One region of the Bradyrhizobium sp. LVM 105 genome, then DNA from elsewhere that is predicted to be linked to it. Evidence: riboswitches for the same ligand, from Rfam matches in the RefSeq annotation. Region 1 holds a riboswitch; the other holds the start of a gene.
The links. Region 1 has a riboswitch for cobalamin ahead of D6B98_RS05735 (energy-coupling factor ABC transporter permease). Riboswitches for the same ligand answer to the same signal wherever they lie in the genome.

Region 1 (9,849 bases):
AGCCGCCTTCGCGCAAGCGCCGCCCCGTCGTGACCAGAAACGGCTCGCCGATATCGTTCAGCGGCAGCGCATGGGCCGCACACAGCGCCTGGATCGACGTGATGCCGGGCACGACCTCGATCTTGGGCAAGGGATCGAGCCGCCGCGCAATGCGCAGCGAGGAATCGTACAGCGAAGGATCGCCCCAGATCAGCAGCGCGACCTTGCCCTTGCTTCCGAGATGATCTGCAATCGTCCGCGACCAGGTCGCGGCGACCGCATCGTGCCAATCGTCCACGCCCTTGCGGTAATCCGCCTCGGCGGCATCGCGCACCGGAAGATCGAACTCGGCGATGGCAGTCGTGTCGCTGGTGAGCACATCCGCGCAGATCGTCCGCCTGAGATCGGCGAGATCGGACTTCGCCGTTCCCTTGCGCGGGATCAGCACGAGGTCGGCGGCGTTGATGGCTTGAACGGCGGCGCGCGTGAGCTGGCCAGGATCGCCGCAACCGATGCCGATCAGGGAAAGCGTGAGCATCGCGCGTGGGGGCGGCCATGACGGCCGCCCCCTGTCTCGCTTAAGCTGCGTTGTGCAGGCGCGGGGTGACGAGGCCGGGCGCGGTGACGCCGCGCAGCGACTTCGCCAGCGCCAGCACGGCGAGATCGGCGAGCGGCTCGATCACGATCACCAGCGCGTAGGAAGCCGCAAACGTCGCGATGCTGGCGAGGTTGCTCATCGCAAAGCCGGAGCCATAGAGCGCCCAGAACGCCACCCAGGCGATCACGCCGGCCTGATAGGTCGTCGACAGCGCCAACGCCTGCCGATACTTCAGGTCGACATAGGCCGTGTTGCGCGGAATGATCCGCGTGGCGATCGCCTGGATCGCGAACAGCGGCACCAGCAGCGTCGTGACGTTCATGCCGTATTGCGGCAGGTCGACCGGCTCGAGCAACACGCCCTGAAGCAGCAGGCCGAACGCCAGGCCGAAGGCCGCGGGCGCAGCACCGAACAGCAGGAACAAGGTCGAGCCGAGGATGAAGTGCACCTCGGAGACGCCGACCGGGAAGTGCGGCAGGATCTCGAAGAAGACGAAGACGAGAGCGGTGGTGGCGAGCGTCCGCGCCGCGAACGAGCCGATGCCCTGCTCGCGCACGGTCTCGGCTGCGAGCTTCAAGGCAACGCCGCCTGCGGCGATGCCGGTTGCGTAACTCAACACGAGCTTGGCGCCCGTCACTACCCCGGGTTCGATATGCATGGCTCAGATCCTTCCTGCCGTCACACCCGACGGCCTTGGCCTCAAAACGTGCAGGGCCGGTCTCCTGGCTCGCGGTTCACTGGGTTCTCCGGCCTTCCCGGACCTTGCGGCCCAGTGGCTGATCGGAGCCCCTCACCGCTTACAGTCGCGGGGGCGGCTGGGGTTTTGGGCGCCGCAACTTGGTCCGCCCATCTCCATTCCCGATTATGCTCCGGCGCTTTGCGCCGCGTTGAGCACCTTGCCTCTCCTGTGTGCCCCTTTCGCCGAGCCTGCGTCAAGGGGCGAGGCGCGGCCGAGACAATCATGACGGATAATCCCCCGCCAGCGCGCCGAACAGGATCACGGCGGCGGTGGAAGCGGCGCCGCCGCGGGCAAGCTGCTCGGCAAGCTCGGCAATCGTGGTGCGAACCAGCCGCTCGTCGGATCGGCCGAGGGATTCGGCGAACAGCGCCGGGGTCTCCGCGGCGAGGCCGTGCGCGATCAATTTTGCGGCAAGCGCCGGAAAGGTGCGCCGGCCCATATAGACCACGGTCGTCGCCTCGGGATCGGCCAGCGCCGCCCAGTTCAGATTCGGCGGCAGCTCGCCGGTGACGTCGGCGCCGGTGATGAACTGCACCCGGCGCGAGGTGTGGCGCCGGGTCAGGGGAATGCCGGCCTGCGCGGCGGCGACGCAAGCCGAGGTGACGCCGGGAACGATCTCATAGCCGATGCCGGCCCCGCGCAACGTCTCGATCTCCTCCTCGAGCCGGCCGAAAATGCCGGCATCGCCGGACTTGAGCCGCACCACGCGCGCGCCGGTTGCGGCATAGTCGACCAGGAGACGGTTGACGTGATGCTGCTTGGTCGAGGGCCGCCCTGCGCGCTTGCCGACCGCGACGAGATTGGCGCCCGGCCGGGCGAGATCGAGGATCGCGCCCGAGGCGAGATCGTCATAGAGCACGACGTCGGCCTCGCGCAGCCGCGCGGCGCCCTTGAGCGTAAGCAGCTCGGGGTCGCCGGGTCCGGCGGAGATGAAGGAAACGAACCCGCTCACCGGTCCTCCGCGATCAGATGAAAGAAGGTGCCGCTGACGTAGCCGCGCTGCGAGCCGGTCTCGGCGATGACCGCGCCCGTTGCATCATGCACGACCGCCAGCGGCGTGTCAGGCTGGGCAACAATGGTCGAATAGTGAAACTCGTGACCGCGCAGACGCGCGCCGGAACGATGGCCCGGCATCGGCGCGGCGAGCGCCGCGAGGCGATAGCCCAGATGCATGCGGCGTTTGGCAAAGCTCGTCTCGAGGCCAAGCAGGCCTGTCATCTCATGGCGGATCCCGTCCGCATCGATCAAAGCGGTTCCCAGCACCATATAGCCCCCGCATTCGCCATGCACCGGCCGCGTTTCCGCGAAGGCGCGCAGGCCGTCGCGAAACCGGGCATTGGACGCGATCCTGCCGGCATGAAGCTCGGGATAGCCCCCGGGCAACCAGCACACATCGGCGCTCGCATGAGGCGTTTCATCGGCCAGCGGCGAGAACGGCAAGATCTCGGCGCCCGCCGCGCGCCAGGCTTCCAGCATATGCGGATAGATGAAGGAGAACGCCGCATCGCGCGCCAGCGCAATGCGCTGCCCCGGCGGCACCACGTTCAGGCCGCTCGCCGCCGGTTGCGGCGACCATCCGGCTGCGGAGCGCAGCACCGCATCGAGATCGACATGCTCGGCGACGAAGCGCGCGGCCTCGTCGACCAGCTTGCCGATCTCGGCCTGCTCTTCGGCCTGCACCAGACCGAGATGCCGCTTCGGCAGGCTGATCTCGGCATGGCGCGGCAGCGCGCCGAACACAGCGATGCCGGCATCAACAAGCGCACGCCGCACCAGGTCTTCGTGGCGCGGGCTGGCGACGCGATTGAGCACGACGCCCGCAAGTCTGACGCCGGGGCGATAATCGCGCAGGCCCGCGGCGATTGCGGCGGCGGTCTGCGCCTGGCCCGAGGGATCGATCACCAGCAGCACCGGCCAGCCGAGCATCTCCGCGATGTCGGCGGTGGCACCGGTGCCGCAGACGCCGCGCGCGGCGACGCCGTCGAACAGGCCCATCGAGCCCTCGGCGAGCACGATATCGGCATCCCTGCCGCGGCTGACCAGATGCAGGATCGTCCCGCGGTCCATCGCCCAGCTGTCGACGTTGACGGAGGCGCGTCCCGTGGCGGCGGCGTGAAAGGCGGGATCGATGTAATCCGGCCCGCTCTTGAAGCACTGCACGTTCAAGCCGCGATGGCGCCAGGCCCGCGCCAGCGCCAGCGTCAGCGTGGTCTTGCCGACGCCGGAGGCCGGTGCGGAGATGACGAGGCCTGCCGCCATCACGACGCCTCCGGAAAGCGCGGCTCGGCGCCAACAGGCCGATAGCGGCGGTCGTAGTCGGCAGCGTAGAGACGGCTCTCGTCGAAATCCGCAGCGCCAAGCGTCTCGCCGACCAGGATCAGCGCAGTGCGCTCCATCTCCGTGCCGACGGCAGCATCGAGCGTGGCCAGCGTCGCGCGCACGATACGCTGGTCCGGCCAGCTCGCGCGCCAGACGATGGCGACCGGGCAGTCCCCGCCATAATGCGGCGTGAGCTCGGCCACGACCTTGTCGAGCAGGTGGATCGACAGATGGATCGCGAGCACCGCGCCGGTCGCGGCGAACGCGGCCAGCTTCTCGCCATCAGGCATTGCGCTAGCGCGGCCCGGCGTACGCGTCAGCACCACCGTCTGGGCAAGCCCCGGCAGCGTCAGCTCGGCCTCCAGCGCGGCCGCAGCGGCGGAAAAGGACGGCACACCTGGCGTGACCGTATAGGGAATGCCGAGCGCGCGCAGGCGGCGGAGCTGCTCGCCCATCGCCGACCAGATCGAGAGATCGCCGGAATGCAGCCGCGCGACATCCTTGCCGTCCGCATGCGCGGCGGCAATCTCCACGATGATCTCGTCGAGCGACAGCGGCGCCGTATTGACGATGCGCGCGCCAGGCGGGCAATGCGCCAGTACGCCATCAGGGATCAGGGAGCCGGCATAGAGACAGACCGGGCACGCGGCGATCAGATCGCGTCCGCGCAATGTCAGCAAATCAGGTGCGCCCGGCCCTGCGCCGATGAAATGCACCGTCATGCCCCGTCTCCTTCCGCGATTGCGGCGGTTGCGGTGCGATCTCGCGAGATTACGCGCGTCGCAATCAGCCGCGCCCGAGGGCCAGCCGCCGCGAGGGCCGCGGCTTCCGCAACCGATCCCGTGCCGAACTTCTCCGCGACGAGCTCCGATTGCGTGAGCGTGTCAATGCCAGCCAGCGTCTCGGCCGGAATAGGCCTGATCGGCACACCGCACTCACGCGCGAGCTGCTTCAGCGATTCTGTATCGGCCTTGTCGCTGACGGTCGCCACCGCAGCAAGACCTGCGGGTCCTCCGGCTGCCAGCAGCGCCTCACGCAGCGAAGCCAGCGTGACGTCCTTTCTGAATCCAAGCCCGGCCACCTTCATCGGACCGCGCTCCACTGCACCACCGGCCGTGCCGCCTCCCAGGAACGATAGCGGCCGAGCGGGCCCGCATGCGCGATCTCGACCCGCATCAGCTCGCCGCCGTGGCGCTGCTGCAGATCGCCAAGCAGCGCTTCCGTTTCCAGCGTGACCGAATGTGCAACGAGCCGCGCTCCAGGTGCGAGGCGCGACCAGATCGCATCGAACATCGCGCTGTCGAGACCGCCGCCAATGAAGACGGCATCCGGCGCGTCTAGCGGCGCGTCTAGCCCGGCAAGAGCTTCCGGCGCCTTCCCGGTGACGGCAGCAACCCGATGCGCCAGTCCGAACGCGGCTGCATTCTTGCGAATGTTCGCGACGCGATCCTCGCGCGGCTCGACGGCGGTCGCCGTCCCCCCGCACAGCGCCCACTCGACCGAGATCGACCCCGAGCCGGCGCCGACGTCCCACAGTCGCTCGCCCGGACGCGGCGCCAGCGCCGAGAGCGCCAGCGCGCGCACCGGCCGCTTGGTGATCTGGCCGTCGTGAACGAACAGATCGTCTGGCAAGCCCGAGCTGCGGGGAATGCCCTGCGTTCCCCTCGCCCAAACCGCCACCGCGACCAGATTTGCGGCGACCTCCTCGGCAAAGAGGTCGACGCGATGCTGGTCAATGTATTCTCGCGGCCCGCCAAGCGCCTCGAGCGTCCACAACAATGAGGCGCCCCATCCGCGTTCCGTCAGCCATTTCACGAGATCGCCGACCGCTCTTGCGTCACGCATCAGGCAGATGATGCGCGCATCTCGCACCAGATGCGGTATCAGGCGCTCGAACGGCGCGGCATGAAGGCCGATGCATGTCGTGGTCTCCAGCCGCCAGCCCAACCGCGCGGCCGCGAGCGAGAAGGTCGACGGTGCCGGATGCGCGATCCACTCGCCGCCGCCGAGCATCTCGGCGAGGACGGCGCCGGCGCCGTGCCAGAACGGATCGCCGGAGGCGAGCACCACCGTCGGCCGGCCGCGACAGCTCAGAACGACAGCGGCGTCGAAGGGCGCCGGCCACGGTCGGCCACGACTGCCGACGCCGGCAAGCGCAAGGTGCCGCTCACCGCCGAACACAGTTTCGGCCCCATCGAGCGCCTTTCGGCTTGCCTCGGACAGGCCGGCAAGGCCATCTTCGCCGATACCGATGATGGTCAGCCAGGGATCAGACACGATGCGCGCCCTCATACTGGGCGGAACGGCCGACGCGAGCCTGCTCGCCGCGGAGATCGCGCGCGCCGGGCTTGATGCCGTTTATTCCTATGGCGGCCGCACCCGCACGCCCGCCGACCAGCCGCTGCCGACCCGCATCGGCGGCTTCGGCGGCGTGAGCGGGCTTGCGGACTACATCGGTCGCGAGGGGATCACCCAGGTGATCGACGCGACGCATCCGTTCGCAGCCGAGATGAGCCGTCATGCGGTCGAAGCGTGCGCGGAAACCGCCACGCCGCTGATCGCGCTGGAGCGCGCGCCCTGGACGAGGGCCTCCGGCGACAATTGGATCGACGTCGCCGATGTCAACACCGCGGCCGCTGCGCTGACCGAGGCGCCAGCAAGCGTGTTCCTCGCCATCGGCCGTCAGCATATCGCGCCGTTTGCGACCAAGCCGCAGCACACCTACACGCTGCGCTTCGTCGATCCGCCCGAAGCGCCCCTGCCCTTTGCGGCCGACGTGATCGTATCGCGCGGACCGTTCACGCTTGATAGCGAGCTCGAGATGATGCGCAGGCGCGGCATCGCCTGGATCGTCGCCCGCAATTCCGGCGGCGATGGCGCGCGCGCCAAGATCGACGCGGCCCGGAGGCTCGGCCTGCCCGTAATCATGATCTCGCGACCGGCGCTGCCCGAGCGGCGGCGGGTCGAGAGCGTTACTGATGTGATGCAATGGCTCGGTCATTCGACCCGCCTCGGCGCATAGACCCAGCGGCCGACCCGGCGTGTCTGCGAATTGCCGACGATCACCAGCGTGCGCATGTCGGCCATTTCTGGCGTCGCTTCATTCAGCGTCACGATCTCGATCTTCTCATCAGCCGCGCTGATCGCGCGCGCGAAGATCACGAGGCGCTCGCCACAGCGCGCGTCCTTCAGCACCGCAAGCGCGCGGCCAAATCCTTCCGGCCGGCTCGCCGAGCGCGGATTGTACATCGCGATCGCGAAATCGGCTTCGGCCGCGAGACGCAAGCGCTTCTCGATCACGGCCCAGGGCTTGAGATTGTCGGAAAGGTTGATGGCGCAGAAATCATGGCCGAGCGGGGCGCCGGCTCGGGCGGCAGCCGCCAGCATCGCGGTGATGCCGGGCAGCACGCGGATCGGAAGCGCCTGATAGTGCGGCGCCTGTTCGAGCGCCTCGAACACGGCGGAGGCCATCGCGAACACGCCGGGATCGCCGGAGGACACGACGACCACCTGCCCGCCTTCGAACGCAAGCCGCAATGCCTCGCGGGCGCGCTGCAGCTCCTCGCGGTTATCCGAAGGATGCAGGGTGAGACCGGCTCGCCGCGGCACGCGCGCGACATAGGGCGCGTAGCCCAGAATGTCGGTCGCGGATGCAAGCGCGGCCGTGACCTCGGGCGTCACCAGCGCATCGCTGCCGGGACCAAGGCCCGCGATGGTCAGCGTGCCCGTCATTCGGCGGCGTCCAGATGCCGGCCCTTGCCGTGAACCAGCACGATCGCGAAATAGGGACAGTCGGCGGCGTCGATCTCGGCGAGCCGCACCACGCGCTCGCCCGGCATGGTGCCGCGCTCGACCAGCCAGGCGTCGTCCAGCCGGCCTGCTGAGCTGAGCGCGCGGCGCACCTTTGCGAGATTGCGGCCGGTCTTCATGACGACGAGCGCATCGGAATCGCGCATGCGCCGCTCGAGCTCGCTTTCAGCCAGCGTCCCCATCAGCACGGTCGTCACGTCGTCGCCGAGCGCGATCGGCTGTCCGACGCCGTTCCAGCAGCCGACCATGCCAGGAATGCCCGCGATCACCTCAATCTCGACGCGGCCTTGCAGGCGCGTATGGAGATGCATGAAGGAGCCGTAGAAGTAGGGATCGCCCTCGCAGAGCACGACGACATCGACCGCGCGCGCGAGCCGCGCCAAGCGCTCGGCCCATTCATCGTAGAAACCGGCGAGCAAGTGCATGTATTCCGGACTGTCGAATGCGATCTCGGTCGTGACCGGATACTCCATCGGATACTCGGTGACGCCGGCTGCCAGCATGCCCTCGACGATACGCCGCGCCTGGCCCGACCTGCCCTTCTTGCGGAAATAGGCGACGTGGCTGGCACCGCGCACGGTGCGATCGGCGCGCACGCTCATCAGATCAGGATCGCCGGGGCCGAGACCGCAACAGATGATGCGTCCCATCGCTATTCGCTCCGGCTCGCCAGGGCGTTCACGGCCGCGACCGTGATTGCGGAACCGCCAAGGCGGCCCGCGACGGTCAACGCCGGCGCCGGCGGATCGGCCATCAGCGCCGCCTTGGATTCGGCCGCACCGACGAAGCCGACAGGGCAACCGATGATCGCGGCGGGCCGCGGGCAGTCACGATCCTCCAGCATGTTGAGCAGATGAAACAGCGCCGTCGGCGCATTGCCGATCGCAACGATCGCACCGGCGAGATGCGGCCGCCACAGCTCGAGCGCCGCGGCCGACCGGGTGTTGCGCATCGATTGCGCGAGCGCGGGCACGGTCTCGTCGCCAAGGGTGCAGATGACGGCGTTGGCCGCGGGCAGCCTCGCGCGCGTGATCCCTTCGGAGACCATGCGCGCGTCGCACAGGATCGGCGCCCCCTTCTGCAAGGCCGCGCGCGCGGCTATCGCCATGCCTGGCGTGAAGCGGATATGCGACTCCAGCCCGACCATGCCGGCGGCGTGGATCATCCGCACCACCACCTGCTCCTCGTCCGGCGTGAAGCGGGCAAGATCGGCCTCGGCCCGGATCGTGGCGAAGGACTGCCGGTAGATCGCCGCGCCGTCGGTCTCGTAGGTGTGCGGCATCAGTTCCCTCCCACCAGGATGGAGGGGTCGCTGACGATGTCGGCGCCGTTGAGGCCACGCAGCACCGGCTCATCGCGCGTCGAGCCGTCGCGAACGAGATCAAAGCCGGCACGCGTCGCAACCAGTGTGACTGCGGCCGTGCCGGAATGGGCACAGCCTTTGCCGCAGCCCGAGACGTGCAGCCGCGCATCGGCGGCGATGCGCGGCGCGAGCGCCGCGGCCAGCGCGCGCGTATCGGCGTGGGCTTCGCGGCAGCGCGGCGCACCGCTGCAGGCGATGACGCGCAACGCAGGATCGAACGGCTCGGTGATGAGCCCCGGCGCGCTCGGCATCTCGCGCTTGCCTTCGCTCAGCAGCATCCGCCAGGGCGTCATGCGTAGCGCGTGTCCGCAACCGGCGAACTGATGCAGCGTCGTGTGCAGCATCTGCCCGAACGCAACGCCGACCATCGCGCCTTGCGGATAGTGCCCGGGCCGCGAGGCGGCCATCACGGGCGCAGGCTCGGTCTCGCCGCGCAGCGATTGAGGCAATGCCACATCGGACGCGATGTGGGCCGCCATCCGCCCTCGCCCGCTCCTCGCGCCGCCGGAGACCAGGAACCAGCTTGCGAGCGCCAGCGCCGTGCTCACGGCCTGTCCGCGTGCGACGGAGCGGCCGAGCCTCGCACCATCGGCCCGCACCAGGAGACGGCCCGAGCGATCGCGCTCGATGCGGATGTCGGCGGAATCGCCGGCGAGCACCCGTGACCTTCCGTCATCGATGGCGAACCCGAACTTGGTCGGAAGAGCGAGGCCGCTATCGGCGAGCGCCTCCTCCAGTTCGGCAGCGAGCGACTGCGTTTCGTCGCCGCCGTCCCAGAACGGCGTCACCAGAATGTTGCGCCGAGCTTCGATCTCGGCGTCGGGGTCGAGCAGCGCCAGTTGCGCGAGGCCGTCGAGCAGCGGCCGATGGCCTTGCTCGCTGACGCCTCTGATCTGGAGATTGGCGCGGCTCGTGACGTCGATCAGGCCATTGCCGTGTTGCCCGGCGAGCTCGGCAAGCCCGGTGATCTGTGGGGGTTCGAGGCGCCCGCCGAACGGGCGCACCCGCACCACGAGCCCATCGCCCGACAGCATCGGGCGT
Region 2 (9,849 bases), on a different contig from region 1:
ACTTCAACAGGTTCAACGATAGTGCAGCGGCCCTGCCGCAGAAGATCGCCGAGGCGGCCTTGCGTGGTCGTCACAAAGTTGAAGTTGCTCGGATCATGCAGAAAGCCAAGATTTGCGTCCCTTTCACTCTCCTTGACTTCAGTGGCGATCAACGAGAGTGCTAGGGCGTGCCAGCCCAATTCGATCGGCTTTGCATAGGTCGACGCAAGTTGAAACGTGCCGTCGAGCGCGATCCTCCAGGTGATAAAGTACGGTTCGTCTAATATATCGTCAGGGTGTCTGGTCCACAAAACGAAAACATAGTCGTTTTCGTCGAGTTCAGCGACGCCCCACATTCGAGGGACGAACTGTGCCACCTTCGAGACGTTGGAGATAATTTGTTCTATTGTCTCACCGTCTTGCGCTCGCCACGTTGACTTGAATCTTTCGATATGGGGGCTCTCGATGGCGCGAACACTGTTGCTCATCGCAGCCAGCCCGACCAGGCAGATCAGGGGTCGACCGAGACAAAACCATAACGCGCGTCTTCTAGACACTGTTCTCATAACTGCCGGCCTATTTGGTGTCATCCACACGTCATTCAAAGCGGGCAACCTTCGACTTGTTATGCGCGAGCGCAAGAAGTTAGCGGCGACGCGACGGGGAGACCGATGGTGTCCCATGCGAGCAGGCGCTCCCCTCTATGTCACGCGCCACTAACTTCACTGCCGGCGACAGCCTCAAGTTGCTGTGCTGGACATGCCCAGCAGGAGGAGACTGGGCATGCCGAAGACTTGCATTCTTCGTGCCAGGTAATAGACGGCAATTCGCACCGCTTTTGTGTCCTCTTTGTCGACTTTCCGACTGGTCAATGTCTCGATGTTTCCGTTCAGCGCTATCCAGCCCGGCTTATGCATCCTCGTCCCGCACCGGATCGTTCGATGGCGCAGCGGAACACCTCGGTACCAAGCTCCTGATGAGAATTGTTTGCCGCTATTGAACCGTTTGGTTCGGCATCGTTGCCAGAATGTGGCTTTCGATCTCTGCCATGCGTTTGGCCATTTGCGGCCATCGGCCATGGTGCGTCTGCCGCTCCTATCGCGACATGCGGCGCTTCGAGAATAGCCTCAGTTAGGAGCGCTTTGCACTCGATGGCGACGAGGCGAAACCGATCTTTACCGCCGAACATTTGGAGTCTTGCTGAACCGCACATCAACGTGCTGGCCGGGTATGTTGCTGGCTTCGCCAGCTTGGGCCTGTTCAACACGGATCCTGTTGGCCGAGAAGGTGGCTGGATGGTGGACTTGCTCAAAGAAGCGCTGAGAAGCCGGAGATGCGTTCTGCTCGAGGCAGCAGTCCCGACCGGGCAAGCCGCATTTGTCCCTTCCACCGATCTGGCGTGCGGCCCGCAGGCAGCTGCGATCGTCATTCCGATATTGCTGACTTGAGAGCGCTTACATCGGCTCAACGCATCAAGATGCGCGGCCATTCGCGTAGCGGATGTCGCAGCACCAGCTTGAGACATGATCTGAGAGGTTGACGGAAGACTTGTCTTCTCGATAATCCAAGTCGTCGAGGTTCTCCGGTCGCACTTGATCCGGAGCTAAGAGGGAAGCCGGTGAAGATGCCGGCGCTGCCCCCGCAACTGTGAGTGGCGAGCCGCTGTCCAACGATGTCACTGAAGCCTGCGCGGCTTCGGGAAGGCCGGACAGCAGCGATGACCCGCGAGCCAGGAGACCTACCCCGACAATATATTCGTCCACGGGCGGGGTGTCCCGGTGGTGCGCCAAGCAGCCGTCGCACTGCGCGACTTCCCCTGCCTGCGTCCGCCATGGCCTTCTGCCCCCAACACGGGGTTAACGCTATGTCTCTTCTCTCCCTTCCCGTTGCCACGCTCGGAACGCCACGCATCGGTCCAAGGCGCGAGCTCAAACTCGCTCTAGAAAGCTACTGGGCCGGAAAAAGCAGCGAACAGCAGTTGCTGGAGGACGCAGCTGGCCTGCGTGCCGCGAACTGGGCTCGTCAGAAATCTATCGGCGTCACGGTCATTCCATCAAACGATTTCTCGCTGTATGATCAGGTGCTCGACACAAGTGTCATGGTTGGCGCCATCCCGGAGATCTACGCCTCAAAAGCCGAATCCGTTTCGCTGAAGACGTACTTCGCCATGGCCCGCGGATCACAATGCGACGATCGGGATGCGAGTTGCGGTCACGGACCGCGCGGATTTGGCGCACCCCCGCAGGAGATGACCAAGTGGTTCGATACCAACTACCACTACATGGTCCCCGAGTTTCGCAGAGGACAGACTTTCAGGCTATGCTCTCGCAAGCCGATCGAGGAGTATGAGGAAGCCAAGGCCCTTGGCTTTCAGACCCGCCCTGTCCTGATCGGGCCGGTCACATTCCTAAAGCTCGGCAAGAGTCCCGATCCTGCGTTCCAGCCACTCTCACTACTGGATGAACTGTTACCGGCCTATATCGAAGTTCTGCAGGAATTGGCCAAACGTGGAGCAAATTGGGTTCAGTTCGACGAGCCCTGCCTGGTTCTTGATCTGGATGAGAGGGCGCGGCAATCTTTGCGACATGCCTATGATCGGCTCGCCAAGGAGGTGCCGGCCATCAAGATCTTAGTTGCCAGCTATTTCGGCGACCTCGGGGACAATCTGAACACCGCGTTGAGCCTGCCAGTTGCCGGACTACACCTCGACCTAGTTCGAGCGCCACAGTTGTTGGACCAGATCATCGCTGGCGGCCGAAGTGATCTCGTCATGTCGCTCGGTGTCGTCGACGGCCGGAATGTATGGCGGTCGAATTTGTCCTCGCTGCGCCAGCGGCTCGAACCCGCGATTGCGAAGCTCGGCAAGGACCGTGTACAGATTGCCCCATCCTGCTCGCTGCTTCATGTGCCGGTCGATGTTGAACTTGAAACCGGGCTCGTTTCCGACGTCAAGAGCTGGCTTGCTTTCGCGGTCCAGAAGATGCGGGAGCTTGCGATCCTGGCGCGGGCACTCGCAGGCGACCAGAATGTTGCGCCAGCTCTTGCCCAGTCGGAATGTACCGCGACTGTTCGCCGGACTTCGCCAAAAATCCGTGATGCTAATGTCGCTGTCCGGATGAAAGCGATCGATCAGACCATGCGTCGGCGCGCGAGCCCATTTGCCCGTCGTGCAGAGATCCAAAGCGATCGTTTCGGACTGCCGGCTTTCCCTACCACGACGATCGGATCGTTCCCGCAGACCACAGAGGTCCGGAATGCGCGTGCGGCGCATGCGCGGGGCGCGATAAGTGACGAGCAATACGACAGGTTCCTCAAGGAGGAGACTGCGCGCGCCGTACGTTGGCAGGAGGACATCGGTCTCGACGTCCTCGTGCACGGCGAGTTCGAGCGCAATGACATGGTGCAGTACTTCGGCGAGCAACTTGCCGGCTTCGCATTTACCAGGAGCGGATGGGTGCAGTCCTACGGCTCGCGCTGCGTCAGGCCACCGATCCTGTTTGGCGATGTAGTGCGCTCGAAGCCTATTACCGTGGACTGGTGGCGCTACGCGCAATCATTAACGAAGAAGCCGATGAAGGCGATGTTGACCGGTCCGGTGACGATCTTGAACTGGTCCTTTGTTCGCGATGATATTCCCAGAAGCGAGGCCTGCCGCCAGATTGCGCTCGCGATCCGAGACGAAGTCCGCGATCTCGAGAATGCTGGTGCGACCATGATCCAGATCGACGAAGCTGCACTTCGAGAAGGATTGCCGTTGCGTCGATCGGAGTGGACGGCTTATCTCGACTGGGCCGTGGATTGCTTCCGGATCTGCTCATCGGGCGTCGCTGATCAAACGCAAATTCATACACATATGTGCTACTCGGAGTTCAACGACATCATCGGTGCGATCGCTGCAATGGACGCGGATGTAATCTCGATCGAGACGTCGCGCTCGAAAATGGAACTACTCGACGCGTTTAGGAACTACGAATACCCAAATCAGATCGGGCCGGGCGTGTACGACATCCACTCTCCACGCGTTCCGGAGACGGGCGAAATGAAGGAGCTGATGGCGTTGGCTCTGACGCGGCTGCACGACTCGCAGCTCTGGGTCAATCCGGACTGCGGGCTGAAGACGCGCAACTGGGAAGAGGTCCGGCCGGCGCTAGCGAACATGGTCGCTGCCGCCCGCGAGCTACGCGCTGCATTCGATCCGCCAGGCCGTTGATCCGGGCTTGGGTCTCTTCTCATCGAGGTGGTCATTTGCGCGCCCGATAATGGAGGTAGCACTGGGAACAGAAAAAATGCCCGGTCCCGCCTAGGCGGGCCGGGCGAAAGTCTGGAGGAGCGACACTGACGCATCGCTGAGCCGAGTTGAAGCACAAGCTCAGCGTAGCTCAATTATGCCGTGGTATGCCACTGTATAGTCTGAGGTTTATATATCTACACCAAGGTTTGTCGCTCATGAGCGCGTCGGGAACGACTACACGGCAACGAGGGGCAGTGATGCGGGGCGGGGATGTCCCGATCGCTGTTGAACTAGGTCGGGCCGACGTTGCCGGAATGAATGTTACGCGGCCCTCGTGACGTGGGCAACGGGGTTGATCGTCATGCGATTGTGGCGAGCTTGAAGAGCCGCACGCAGAACCGACAATTGGTTATGCGCCTTCAATCGTCGGAAGCCCTTGTTAGCCTCGATCATGCCGGCCGCGACCCATCGCAAGGCCATACCGGCATCCCGCCAGCGTTTGACGTTGCGCGTGACGCGGCGAATGGTGCCCATCATGTTCTCGGCGATGTTGGTACAGGCGAGCGATCGACGAAGCTCCTTCGGCAACTTCAACCGGACGACAGTCAGGATTTCGTCGAGGCCTTCGAGGATGCTGGCCGCTACGCCGGGCCATTGCTGGTCGAGTCGACGCGCGAGGTTGCGGATCAATTTTTCGCTTGTCGGCGTCATCGAGCTCCCAGGCCTGGCGCATGGTGGCCGCATGATGCTCTTTCGGCAGGCGTTCCATGATGTTGCGCGCCTTGTGGATCTGGCAGCGCTGGATCGCTGCGGCCGGACCGAAGGTGCGGCGGATCGCCTTCGACAGCGCCTTCGCGCCGTCGGCGATGAACAGTCTTGGCACCGTCGGGTCGAGCCCGCGCGAGACCAGGTTGTCCAGCAGGGCCTGAACCGTTGCGGCATTCTCGGTTGCCCCTTCCACCAGCGCCAGCGGATGCTTGTTGCCTTCGCCGTCAACCCCGATCGCGGCGACTAGCACGAGATCGTCGTCGAGATGCAGCCCGTCGATTTGGACCACCAGAAGGTCGAGCGTGGACAGATCGGCAGCCATGAAGTCGGCCAGCCGCGCCGCCGACAGCGCAACGAACCTCCGCGAGACCGCCGATTTCGAAATCCCAGATCCGGGCGGTGCCGGCACGTCCCCCTCGGGCAGTCGGACGGCGCGGCCGAACCGGCGCGTCGACACGTTGATCAGCATCAGGTTCATCGCCCAGCGACCGAGCCAGTCCTCCTGCGCTGCCGTTTCCCTGCTCGGGATCGTGATCTCGCGGCCGTCCACGCCCCGGACCCGGGGCCGCTCGACCTCAATCTTGCCGCCGTGGAAACCGATCCGTCCTCGCGTTCGGCCCCAACGGTGCGCCCGCCGCGCCGCATCGCGACCGTGGCGCGGCCCGCAGGCCGCCGTCACATCCGCCTCCATCATCGTGCCGAGCGCCTCGATCCCCGCCGCAAGGCAGAACCGATCGAAGCTCGCCCGCACTTCCGCAAACGCTTCGTCCACAACCCCAGTCGCCGGCGAACCAGCCGGTGTGATATCTCTCGTCATGGCGTTGCTCTCCTTTGTGGAATCAGCACCCCGAGCCTACCGGCTCAAGGTGGGCAACGCCGACCTCCTCAGAAATTCAACAGAACCCGGGACATCCCCTGCGGGGCGGTCACCGCAGGGCACCCACCGCAAACTCGGTGCGCTTTCCTGCTTCGAAACCGCACGGACACCGGCGAGACGATACGGCAAACCCGGCTCCAAGGATCTCGTAAGCATAGGCAATGCATGAGCGGTTGCTATTGATTTGAACCTGGCCTAAGGGGCAGTCCTTGGTCCACCGTTTCCATCCCATAGTCGGGTTTCGGCTTGAGCCTCTGGTGAGAGTCTGAGACCGGACCACGCGGAGGATGTCACGAGCTTGAAGATGCGGCGGTGCCGATAGGGTGCTCCTGAGCCGTGAGCGTGGTCCTGCCCCAATATAGGCCAGTTAACTGAGCGATTTCGGATCTGACCCGACTCGGGTCGGCGCACAGAGTTAGACCGCCCCGCTATGTGTAGCCCCGCGCGGCGGAAGATGAGCGTCGGACGCCGAGGCGACGCTCCGGGCCAGGAACTCTGCGCCATCAACGATGGAGAGCAGACGATCTCAATCACCACGACGCCATCCGTGATAAGGCTGTCGATTCGAGAACGATCGACGGTGGCGAACTTCGATCCAGAGCGTAACGACGGAATGCCTCCAAGAGATCGACTGCCATGACGCACATGAGTCGATCGTGATCTCGGCACGGAAGCGATCCTCCTGCCTCAGCAAACAGCCCTTCCCGGCGGTGAGCCGATCCCCGGCGATACGAGCAAGGCAGTCCTTTGCCGAGATAGCGTTCCCGTCAAGCCCTTGTTGGATGCGCTCGATCGCGCTGGCGCCGAGATCAATCCGCGCAATCACCAGTGTAGCCCTGGAAATTGCGCTTAGCCTGTCTTCGTGCCTGGCCCCGGCAAGACTTTCGTGGCGCACGGCAAAGTGATCGATGCCGACGCGTATGGATCCAGCATCAACCAAAAGCTTCCGTGATCCTTTCGAATTGGAGGTAGTCCTCGACGCTGTCGAGCGGAGTGAATTCGTCGATTTTGCGTTGTGCTTCTTGAATGCAGGAATGTACGGGTAGCCGAATCCCGAAAGCCGACCCGGATGCAATTCGGGGCATTTGCTCGATTTCAAGGCACGAAGCGGACTGTCCGATGGGGCTACGCCATACAGCTAAAGGACTTAAGCCAGGCTTGATAATCCAACTCGCGAACTGACGCTGAGAAATGCGAGGACGTCGGATATCTGGTGTAACGTGGGAGCCCGTGTGGGCGGCTACTGGTCGTGGCCAGCGACGTCAAGCGCCTTGCTGTTGGTGCTGAACGTATCCGGGCTTGGCAGTGCCTCCCAGTTGGCGTGCAGTGGGTCGAAGCGGCTGCCGTCGGATGAGTCGGAACGTCCCGGGTTGGGTCAACGCGTGGAATTGCTTCGCGCGCACCCGCGCGGCCGCAATCGTCTGTCCTTATCGGGCCGTGGACATGGGGGGCGTCCGTTTCGCGCGATATCACTGCGCAACTGCCCGACCTGCGACCGTCACATTCTGGAACATGCCGGACCAGAGCTCAGGAAGACTCCGGCGCGCGTTTGCACCGGTGGTCGAGCAAGCGATTATATTGCGCAAACGCTGTTTTGGCGGTACGGCAGCCTACGTGCCCGCGAGCCCCCCATTTTCATTTTGACAGGATGAACATGAGGTCCACTTACTGCTGTGAAACGGCAGCGATCAGTACAGCCCGTCCATCTCGGCGCCGTGTCACTGAGGGGCGGCCTTGGGGCACGCAAACGCGACCGAGCTCCGTTCGGCCTCAGCTTCTTGCTCCAATTGCAGAATATGCGCTCTTAGCGCATCGGAAGTTGCTGCCGCTGTCTCGCTGAACAGTGGATCTCCATGATCGGTGTGACCGGAAGCGATTTCGGTCCAATCCTGAGCCGAGAGAGCCTTCAGAGCTGCCGGAAAGAAATCTCGTTCTTCCCACTTCATGTGGTGCCGCTCGCGTACTATAAAGTCACGTATGATATCGCCGACGTCCTGCCGAAAAAGTTCACGATCCGCGAGGATGGCGTCAATAGCCCGCGCGAAGTGGTGCAAACGGTCGACGACTTCCTGGTGTTCAAGCGCGAGATCGCCGACGATTGCAGCTGCATCCGGATCGCGAGCCTTGAGCTTGGAAAAAATCAAGTCTTCCTGTGGATGATGGTAGACCTCGGGATAAACCTCGAAATAGCTGATAATCGCGCGAATGACCTCATAATCAGGACGGATCCCTTTCTCAAAAATCTCCACTTCGTGTTCAAGAGCGACCAGAAGCAGATCAATGTTGCGATGCTCTCGAAGCAAAAGATCGATAATCATTGCGGTGCTCCTGGAGGCACAATGTAGGCTGGAAGCGTTTCTGCGGCTCAGAGGATCTCCTAAGCCGAATTCGGCGTCCTTCGCTGCGCCGCGTTCGTCCGCGCCGTTCGACGCGAAAAAGTAGCGCGCTCCGATTTGAGCTGGCGTATAGCAACTTAGCCGAAGTGTTGAAGTTGCCCACGCAAGACGCTGGTCCGATGGCGGCAGCTCTTGGTAAAACTGGCGGCCTAGGCGTGCATTGGGGGACCCTATCTTGCGAACGTCGATGTGACGCAGATTGTCTGTTCCTGACGAACTGGGAAATTTGGTTGTTTTCCCTAGGTAGAAGCCCCTAAGTGTTTATACGTAAGTCCGATGAGGAGGGCGTCTTGAATGGGGCCGGCGCGGTCCCTTGGTTTCTCAAACACGGATCGATGTACGGCGGCCGACCTCATCGACGGGCTTGATGATCATGCGCCTCCAACCCACGTCATCGTTTGATTTCGAAGACCGCACTGTAGCCCAGCCGAGTTCACGGAAGCCCGCACTGGGAGCTCCGTTGGAGGACGGACCAATATATTGCCGAATTATGCCGGTCTTCGGGCGGTCAGACCTGCTGTTCATCGGAGCACAAACTTGGGCACCGCATTGATCTGCTTCATGTGCCGTCGTGATTCCAAGAAACCAGCAGCTTGTGTTGCATCAATAGCCATCACCGAAAACATGATCGGCTCCGCGCTGTGCACCTGACAACCTCCGTTCGTCGTCTGGACTGCGCAGCTTGAATGCATGAATAGGCCATTCGCACCAAGTGCGTCCCTGCTAGAGTCCCGCGGTAATGGCGATCCGCATCAACTCGGACATGCTGCGGACATTGGCCTTGGCCATGAGGTTTGCACGGTAAACCTCGACTGTCCGAGGACTAATGCCCAGATCATGGGCGATCACCTTGTTGATCTTGCCGGCTAATAGTCCCTGCAGGACGTCACGTTCGCGCGAGGAGAGGTCCGCGAGGCGGGCTTCCGCCTGCAGTTTCGCTGCGTCATCGGCGGGTTTCGTTGGCCGCGCTTTCAACGCACTATTGATCGCGCGCAACAGTACCTCCTCTTCGAACGGCTTTTCGATGAAGTCGACCGCACCCGCTTTCATCGCTTCGACTGCGAGCGATACGTCGGCATGACCAGTTATCAAGATAACCGGGCAGTCGACGCGATTGGCCTTCACTTTTCTGACCAATTCGAGACCGCTCATACCCGGCATACGGATGTCTGACACGATGCAATCGACTGGACCGCTCGCGACGTCATTAAAAAACGCGGTCGCCGTCTCATAGGTTGCTACGTAGAAACCGTTTACATCAAGAAGAAACGCGAGCGAGTCCCGCATTGCGGCGTCATCGTCGATCACAAGAATTCGCCGCCCAATCATGTCTCTTCGTTAAGCTCCGCAAATGCCGTCTTAAGGATCGTGCTGCTACTCGGAGTCGCTTCCACGACGATATGGCTGCTATGTGACTCGATGATCGTCCGGAAGATTGATAGCCTCACGCGCACGCCATGGCTTTTGGTCGCGACAAAGAGCTGGAACAGTCGGTCGGCGATATCAGCGCTTGATGCCGGGCCCCTTATCAGCAACGGTATACGTGTCGACGTTGGCAACTTCGCGGCGCTGGCAGGAGTCATGGTCTCGATTTCATT

Region 2: linked by a shared signal. The riboswitch ahead of metE (5-methyltetrahydropteroyltriglutamate--homocysteine S-methyltransferase) and the one ahead of D6B98_RS05735 (energy-coupling factor ABC transporter permease) in region 1 are both predicted to bind cobalamin.

Annotation. Positions count from the first base shown of each region.
Region 1 is NZ_QZMV01000002.1:80,690-90,538, forward strand. It holds gene cobF (precorrin-6A synthase (deacetylating)) at 1-517, opposite strand, end outside; gene D6B98_RS05735 (energy-coupling factor ABC transporter permease) at 558-1,235, opposite strand; cobalamin riboswitch at 1,273-1,491, opposite strand; gene cobA (uroporphyrinogen-III C-methyltransferase) at 1,537-2,268, opposite strand; gene D6B98_RS05745 (cobyrinic acid a,c-diamide synthase CobB) at 2,265-3,575, opposite strand; gene cobM (precorrin-4 C(11)-methyltransferase) at 3,575-4,357, opposite strand; gene D6B98_RS05755 (cobalamin biosynthesis protein) at 4,354-4,722, opposite strand; gene cbiE (precorrin-6y C5,15-methyltransferase (decarboxylating) subunit CbiE) at 4,719-5,912, opposite strand; gene D6B98_RS05765 (cobalt-precorrin-6A reductase) at 5,914-6,657, shown strand; gene cobJ (precorrin-3B C(17)-methyltransferase) at 6,633-7,367, opposite strand; gene D6B98_RS05775 (precorrin-2 C(20)-methyltransferase) at 7,364-8,095, opposite strand; gene D6B98_RS05780 (precorrin-8X methylmutase) at 8,098-8,727, opposite strand; gene cobG (precorrin-3B synthase) at 8,727-9,849, opposite strand, start outside.
Region 2 is NZ_QZMV01000028.1:34,643-44,491, reverse strand. It holds gene D6B98_RS36795 (nodulate formation efficiency C protein) at 1-467, opposite strand, end outside; gene D6B98_RS40585 (hypothetical protein) at 1,131-1,427, shown strand; cobalamin riboswitch at 1,538-1,739, shown strand; gene metE (5-methyltetrahydropteroyltriglutamate--homocysteine S-methyltransferase) at 1,844-4,189, shown strand; partial or broken gene D6B98_RS36785 (IS256 family transposase) at 4,532-5,795, opposite strand; gene D6B98_RS36780 (hemerythrin domain-containing protein) at 7,574-8,173, opposite strand; gene fixJ (response regulator FixJ) at 8,975-9,580, opposite strand; gene D6B98_RS41150 (ATP-binding protein) at 9,577-9,849, opposite strand, start outside.